DNA from 3 places in the Embleya sp. NPDC001921 genome. Region 2 is predicted to be linked to each of the others. Evidence: riboswitches for the same ligand, from Rfam matches in the RefSeq annotation. Region 2 holds a riboswitch; each other region holds the start of a gene.
The links. Region 2 has a riboswitch for cyclic di-AMP ahead of ACWCPW_RS14840 (transglycosylase family protein). Riboswitches for the same ligand answer to the same signal wherever they lie in the genome.
Positions count from the first base shown of each region.

Region 1: another riboswitch for cyclic di-AMP. It lies ahead of ACWCPW_RS16470 (NlpC/P60 family protein); the one in region 2 lies ahead of ACWCPW_RS14840 (transglycosylase family protein).
Region 3: another riboswitch for cyclic di-AMP. It lies ahead of ACWCPW_RS09315 (NlpC/P60 family protein); the one in region 2 lies ahead of ACWCPW_RS14840 (transglycosylase family protein).

Region 1 is NZ_JBSFEO010000012.1:46,053-48,316, forward strand. Features, by position in the region: gene ACWCPW_RS16470 (NlpC/P60 family protein) at 180-1,142, opposite strand; cyclic di-AMP (ydaO/yuaA leader) riboswitch at 1,149-1,305, opposite strand; gene ACWCPW_RS16475 (TMEM165/GDT1 family protein) at 1,778-2,264, opposite strand, start outside.
Region 2 is NZ_JBSFEO010000010.1:171,041-173,304, forward strand. Features, by position in the region: gene ACWCPW_RS14835 (hypothetical protein) at 1-277, opposite strand, end outside; cyclic di-AMP (ydaO/yuaA leader) riboswitch at 1,081-1,237, shown strand; gene ACWCPW_RS14840 (transglycosylase family protein) at 1,333-2,264, shown strand, end outside.
Region 3 is NZ_JBSFEO010000006.1:155,987-158,250, reverse strand. Features, by position in the region: gene ACWCPW_RS09320 (hypothetical protein) at 1-49, opposite strand, end outside; gene ACWCPW_RS09315 (NlpC/P60 family protein) at 234-1,325, opposite strand; cyclic di-AMP (ydaO/yuaA leader) riboswitch at 1,335-1,472, opposite strand; gene ACWCPW_RS09310 (DNA-binding response regulator) at 1,961-2,264, opposite strand, start outside.

The sequences.
Region 1 (2,264 bases), on a different contig from region 2:
TGTCGGTCCGGCCGCCCGTCGGTGCCGGCGAGGCACCGGCGCGTCCGCCGGAACGCACGGCGGCGCCGCGCGCTCCGACCGTCGTCGGAGGGCACGGCGCCGAAAGCGCGTCCCACTATGCGGTTGTGTCACCTTCGCCGGAGCACGGGTGCGCCGGCCGCGGCGGTGTGCCGGTTCGATCAGGCCGGGCGGGTGGCGCCGGCGATCGGCATGGTGTTGATCGAGGCGATCTCGACCGTCTTGCGCGGGTTGGGCGCGTGCACCATCTTGCCGTCGCCGATGTAGATGCCGACGTGGCTGATGCCCGAGTAGAAGAACACCAGGTCGCCGGGCTGCAGGTTGGCGACCGACACGCGCGTGTCGGCGGCGAACTGGTCGTTGGTCACCCGCGGCAGCGAGATGCCCGCGGACTTGTACGCGGCCTGGACCAGACCCGAGCAGTCGTACGCGTTCGGGCCGGTGGCGCCGTACACGTACGGCTTGCCGATCTGCGCCTTGGCGAAGGCCACGGCCTGGGCGGCCTTGCTGCTCGACGCGGTCGAGGAGCCGCCGGCCGGCGCCTGGTTGCCCTTCGAGCCGCCGGTGGCGGGCTTGGCGGCGGGCTTGACCGACACGTCGGCCGAGGGCTTGCTCGCCGGCTTGGGGGTGGTCTTGCCGGGCGTGACGGAGGTCTTGGGCTGGACCTGGATGCTCGGCTTGGCGGGCGCGGCGGCCTTGGGCGCCTCGGGCGCCGAGCCGTCCAGCCGCAGGGCCTGGCCGATCTCGATCAGGTCCGGGCCGGAGAGCAGCACGTCGCGGTTGAGCTCGTACAGGCTCTGCCAGCCGCCGTCGACCTGGTTGGTCTGGGCGAGCCGGAACAGCGTGTCGCCGGCCTGGACCACGTAGCGCGCCTTGTCGGCGGCCGTGGCGGCCTCCGGCGCGGCGGGCGCGTCCTGGACCGGGGCCGCGTCGACCGCGGCGGTGGGGACCGCCGACAGCACGGCGGAGGGGGACTGCTCGGAGGTGGAGGGGGCCTGCGCCTGGGCGGTACCGGCGGTGGCGACCGGGATCACGACACCCATGCCGGCGATGCCCACCGCCGCGACGAAGCGGCGGACGTTGGTGGGTCGAGCTGCGCGATGGCGAGCGTTTGTGGACAGCATGAAATGGGGTCCTCTCCTGTCGCCTACGAGGTGAGCTGTCGGATTCGGACTGGAGCAGCCCGGTCGCGTTATGCGACTTCACCCCTAGCCGTCACCGGAACGATCCCGGCCACGGCGATTCACCTGGTTCCCCCGCTCCCGTCGGATTCTTCGATGTAGACCTCCCGCTGCCGGCGACGGGATTCGGCGTACCGGCGACAGGGTTCACCCGAAAGGTGAATCGGCGAGAAAGGTAGGCAATGCGGATGGGAGATCACAACCGAAACGCCGACTCCGCCCTGCGGGTAAAGGCGGAATAAATGCGACATCTCTCCCGGCTTCGGCTCCGGTGCACCGGTGATGACGAGGGGATATCTCGGAGAGTGGTGTGATCGTGCGGTAACGGAAAATAGTCGAGACTCGTCGCGAAGTGCGGGAAATGAATTGCGGCTCGAAGTCGGCTATATAATTTATGTCCGTTTTATCCATGCGGCCTACATCACATTTCGGGCAACCGGTCGACTGGTCATGCCGGACATGCCGTTGATCCACCGATCTGCGCCCGCGCCGGCGCCCCTGCCCCGCCGCGCCGGTCGGCCCCGGGTGACCGGCGGCGCGGGCGCCATCCGCGGGGACGAGGCATCGCCGGGGGTGGGTCAGCCGGTGAACACCTCCACCAGCGACCAGATCGCCAGCCCGAGCATGCACAGGCCGCCGATCCGCTGCACCGTTTGCAGCGGGAGGCGCTTGGCGATGAACCGCCCGGCGAGCAGGGCCAACGCGGACACCGACATCAGGGCCGCGGCCGAGCCGATCGCGGTGGACCAAGTGCCGTTCGTGGCGGCCAGGTTGGCCGTGGTGATCTGGGTGAGGTCGCCCCATTCGCCGATGAACACGGCCATGAAGGCGGTCGAGAAGACCGGCCGGAAGCCGGTCACGCTCTTGCCCGCGGTGTTCTCGTCGTCCTCGCCGGCACCGCCGCGCAACAACATGAACGCCCCGAAGCCGAACAGGGCGGCGGAGACGAGCTTGACGATCCAGCCCGGGAGCAGTCCGAGCAGGCCGCCCGCGCCGACGGCGAGGGCCACGTGCACGACGAACGCGGTCGAGGTGCCGAACCACACGTAGAGCGGACGCATGCGG
Region 2 (2,264 bases):
GCCCGGCGTCGATGCGGCTGACCCGCCCCGTCTTCTGATCCAGGACCAGGACGGTGCTCCCGTCGCTGCTCACCTCCAGAGCGGAGTCACCCGAACGGGGCAGTGCCACGCGGCCGTCGACCTGCCCGGACAAACCGTTCACGTGCGTCACATGGCCCTTGGCGTTGCTCGGCAACCAGGCACCGACATCGGATACGGCGGCATCCGCACCCATCGCACCGACCCCGACGACCACCGAAGCGGCGACCAGTGCCCCGGTCGCGAGCACGGCGATCATCGCCGTGGGGCTCCTGCGCCCTGGACGCACGCTCTCGACGAGACGTCGAGCGCGTCCGCCGGGACCTGTACCCGTATCTGCCTTCGATCCGTCCGCGTCAGGCCCGATTCCGCTCGAAGCGGGCGGCCGTCGCTGGAACATGGTCATTCTCCCCCGTTCCCTGTCGGCTTCCAGGACCGCACGAGTCCACCGTCCTGCGCGCGGCGAGGCCGGGTGCGGGTGATCGGGCTCGAAGCTCCCGATCCCCGCTCCGTGTCCGGTGGCGCGATGAAGGTGGGCACGTACCGAGCCCACCGACAGGCACAACCCCGTCCATGTTCCGAGCCTGGCAGCATACGAAGCATGCCTGCCGGTGTCGGGTACGCGACAGGAGAAACACGCCGAGTCGACGCCGTGCCGGAACCGCCGGGCGCACACGACGGAATCGTGAAATCGACCGGGAACTGACCGAAAAGCAATGGGAATTGCTTAACGGCGTGCTCGCCACAGGGTCCCGGCTTACCGCCTGCGCATCCTCATCGACAGTCAGTGACCTGGCCGCGGCGTCGCTTTTCTCCTATGCGTGCCGGATCTCCCTCGCAGAATTGAGGCCCCGGGGGCTGTACTCCCGGACCGTCAAGCCCATCGCACGGCGAAGCCTTGGTGGGCCGTCACGAAGCCTCGCGTGAATACCGGAAAAGAGATCGCGCAAACGTCGCCGCCGGGCCAGACCTGGAATCCGTCAGGTCCGACGACGGGCCTTCCGGCGAGGGTTCGGCCACACGCATATCGTTCGTCGGCACGCCCAATCCTGCCACCGGCGATCGTACGACTCGACATTCGCAGGCAGGAGCGGGGGAACCAGGCACGGCACCGCGTCGGGCTGATCCGACGTCGGTTGGGGTGAAGTCGCCAGAGCGCGACCGGGCAACTCCGGCCCGAACCCGACAGCTCACCCCGCAGGCGTGGGAGAGGGAGCACCCATGCATTCCGGAACCGGGCGACACCGTCGAGTAGCCTCTGGGCGGCATCGCCGAGTACGTCCCAAATCGTCACGTGGCGGCAGACTCGCCTCGGTGGCCACCGCGGCCTTCGTGGTCCCGTCCTTGTTCGCAAACCACGCGTCGGCCGCCTCCGCCGCCGTCTGGGACAAGGTGGCGGCCTGCGAGAGTTCGGGCGACTGGGCCATCAACACCGGCAACGGCTACTACGGCGGACTTCAGATCGCCCAGAGCACCTGGACCGCCTTCGGCGGCATACGCTACGCCGCACGTGCCGACCTCGCGACCAAGAGCGAACAGATCGCCGTGGCGGAGAAGATCCTGGCGGGCCAGGGGCCGGGCGCCTGGCCACAATGCTCTCGAAAGGCGGGCCTGACCAGATCCGGGACCACACCCGCATCGACGCCCGCAGCGCCATCGGCGCCGACACCGGCGCCGACCGTGCAGGTCCAGCCGCGAACACGGGAACCCGCGCCGGCGACCGAAGCGTCCACCTACCGGGTCAGGTCCGGGGACACGCTGTTCCGAATCGCCGGTGCCTTGAAGGTATCGGGGGGATGGCAAACGCTTTATGACCTGAATCGCTCCACCATTGGGCGTGACCCGGACCTGATCTACCCGGGCACTCTCCTGCGCGTCACCGGCACCTCCGAAACGTCCACGCAATCGGTTTCACCGACGCAACTACCCACGCCGCCCGCATCGACAACGCGAGTGGAATTCGCCGCGACCTCGTCCAAAGCCGCTGCCGCGGTGGACTTCGCGAAGAAGCAGTTGGGCAAGCCATATGAGTGGGGAGCCGACGGCCCCGGATCGTTCGACTGCTCGGGACTTGTGCAAAGGGCCTGGCAGTCCGCCGGTGTTTCGATTCCGCGAGTCACCTACGACCAGTTCGCGCAGGGAAAGAGAGTGCCCGCGCTCGTAGCAAAATTGCTCCCGGGGGATCTGATCTTCTACCGCTCCGCAGGGCACGTCGGCATCTACGTCGGAGGGGGCCGCATCATTCA
Region 3 (2,264 bases), on a different contig from region 2:
CGACGATGATCGTCCGGGTGGCGGGTGGTCGTGCATTCGACTCGGCCATGGTGATGGGACGTCGGCGCTCGGTGCCTGGTTCCCCGCATCCGCAGGCCGGACAGCCGCGGGTCGATACGGACCTCGCGGCTGTCCTGACGCGCGTGCGCGTTCGGCCGACGCTCGCCGGGTGGGCCTGTCGGAGTGCGTCCGGGGGAGGACGTCGTGGAGGGCTCGGCGCGCGGCCGATGGGTCTAACCGGGTCGAACGGCCGCGTAGAACTCCATCGAGAAGACCGGCGCTATGGTCACGTTCTTGCCCGGGCGCGGGGCGTGCACGATCTGGCCGCCGCCGATGTAGATGCCCACGTGCGAGTTGTCCGAGTAGTAGAACACCAGGTCACCCGGCTGCAGTGCGTCCTTGGAGATCCGCGGGCCGTCGTTGACCTGGGTCCACGTGGTGCGGCTGAGCGAGACGTTGGCGGCCTTCCAGGAAGCCTGGGTCAGCCCGGAGCAGTCGTAGGAGCCGGGACCCACGGCCCGAGGCGAGTACGGCTTGCCGATCTGGGCCTTCGCGAACGCGACCGCGGCTGCGGCCCGGCCGGAGACGGGGACGTTGCTCGCCGGCGGCGGTGTGTCCGGCTTGTCCCGCGAACTGCGATCGGTCTCGCCGCGTGCGGCGGCGTCGTTCTTGTGCTCGTTCGAGTCGAGGACTTCCTTCTTCTGCTGCTCGGTGAGCGTGTTCAGCAGCCGCTGGGCCTCGGAGAGCTTGGTCTGGATCTCGGTCTTGTTCTTGTTCAGCTCGGTGCGCAGCTTCTCCAGTTCCGCGAGCTGCGAGGAGGCCTCGGTGCGGTCCTGCTGGAGAGCTCGGGCCTGCGCCGCGATCTGCTTCAGCTTGGCGGCCTGTTGGCCGTCGAGCTGGGACATCATCTGTGACTTCTGCAGGAAGCCTTCGGGGTCGCCGCTGAGCGCGAGCGAGAGCGACGGCGGCAGGCCGCCGCTGCGGTACTGGTTGGCCGCCAGGACGCCGATCTGGTCGCGCAGGGCGTTCAGTGCTGCCTGTTCCTCGGCGATCCGGGTCTGGGTCTGGTTCGTGGCGGCCTGCTGCCTGGTGATCTGCTCGTCGACGCCGTTGGCGGCGTCGGTGGCCTTGATCACGTCGCTGTGCAACTGGTTGACGCGTTCCTTGGTCTGCTGGAACGACTGCGCGGGATCCGCGCTCGCGGTGCCGGCGAAGGTCATCACGCCGGTCATCGTCGCGGCGGCCGTGACGACGGTGGCCGCGGTACGCACGGCGGTGCGCGGTTTGGGCTTGCGGTGCTGCCCGGAACGATGTTGTGACGCCATGGGTGGCGGGTCTCCTTCCTCGGCCGCCTACCGGGTTGGCTGACGGGTTCGGGCGGAAGAAGGCGCCCTACGGTGCCGGAGCACCGATTCACCCCAGGGACTGCGAGGGTCCCCGGTTCCGGTTCCTCGTCGCGACGACGATGGTCACCCACCGTCACCGAAACGCGTCCCCGAATTCGGCGGAGGCGATCGTGCCGAACGGGTTGGTCGACGTGGAACCGATCGCCTTTCATAGAACATTAGTCACAGGAGTGTCACGGTCCTCACCAGTGATCTCCGCATTGCCAAACCTTTACCATACCGACCGTTTCCTTTTCCTTATTTCAGCGGAAAAAGTCTTGAATTCCCTAAAGTCGACCCTGGGTCGCTTTGGTGTAATTGGTCGCTGGAAACGACGAGTGACCCAACTGTCTGTATGTCACTGAACGTATGCAGGCCGGCGGTGAGCCGCTGCGGTGTCGCGAGTGCGGCAGTCGAACCACCAGGGGCACGACGGCGAAGTCCACGGCCCATCGGCACCCGACGCCCCGCCACCCGGCCCTGCGCCTTCCGTGCACCCTGCACGGACCCTCGACGCATCCGCCGCCGCTACGCCGGCCCGCTCCGATCGCCAAACGGCCGCGGCCACCCGGGATTCAGTGGGACAGCCCCAGCTCGCCGGCTCGCAGTCCGGCCTGGAAGCGGGAGCCGGCCTCGAGTTCGGCCATCAGTTCGGCCACGCGCCGCCGGTAGGTGCGCAGCGAGACGCCGAGGCGTTTTGCCGCCGATGCGTCGGTGAGGCCCGAGCCGAGGGCTTCGAGGATTCGGCGGCCGTCGGCGTCGAGGTGCGGGACGTCGCTGTGCAGGTAGGTTTCGAGATCGACGGCCGTGTCCCAGATCGCCCGGAACAGCGAGTGGACTCCGTCGACCAGGATCTGCGAGGTCGTCACCGTGTACTCG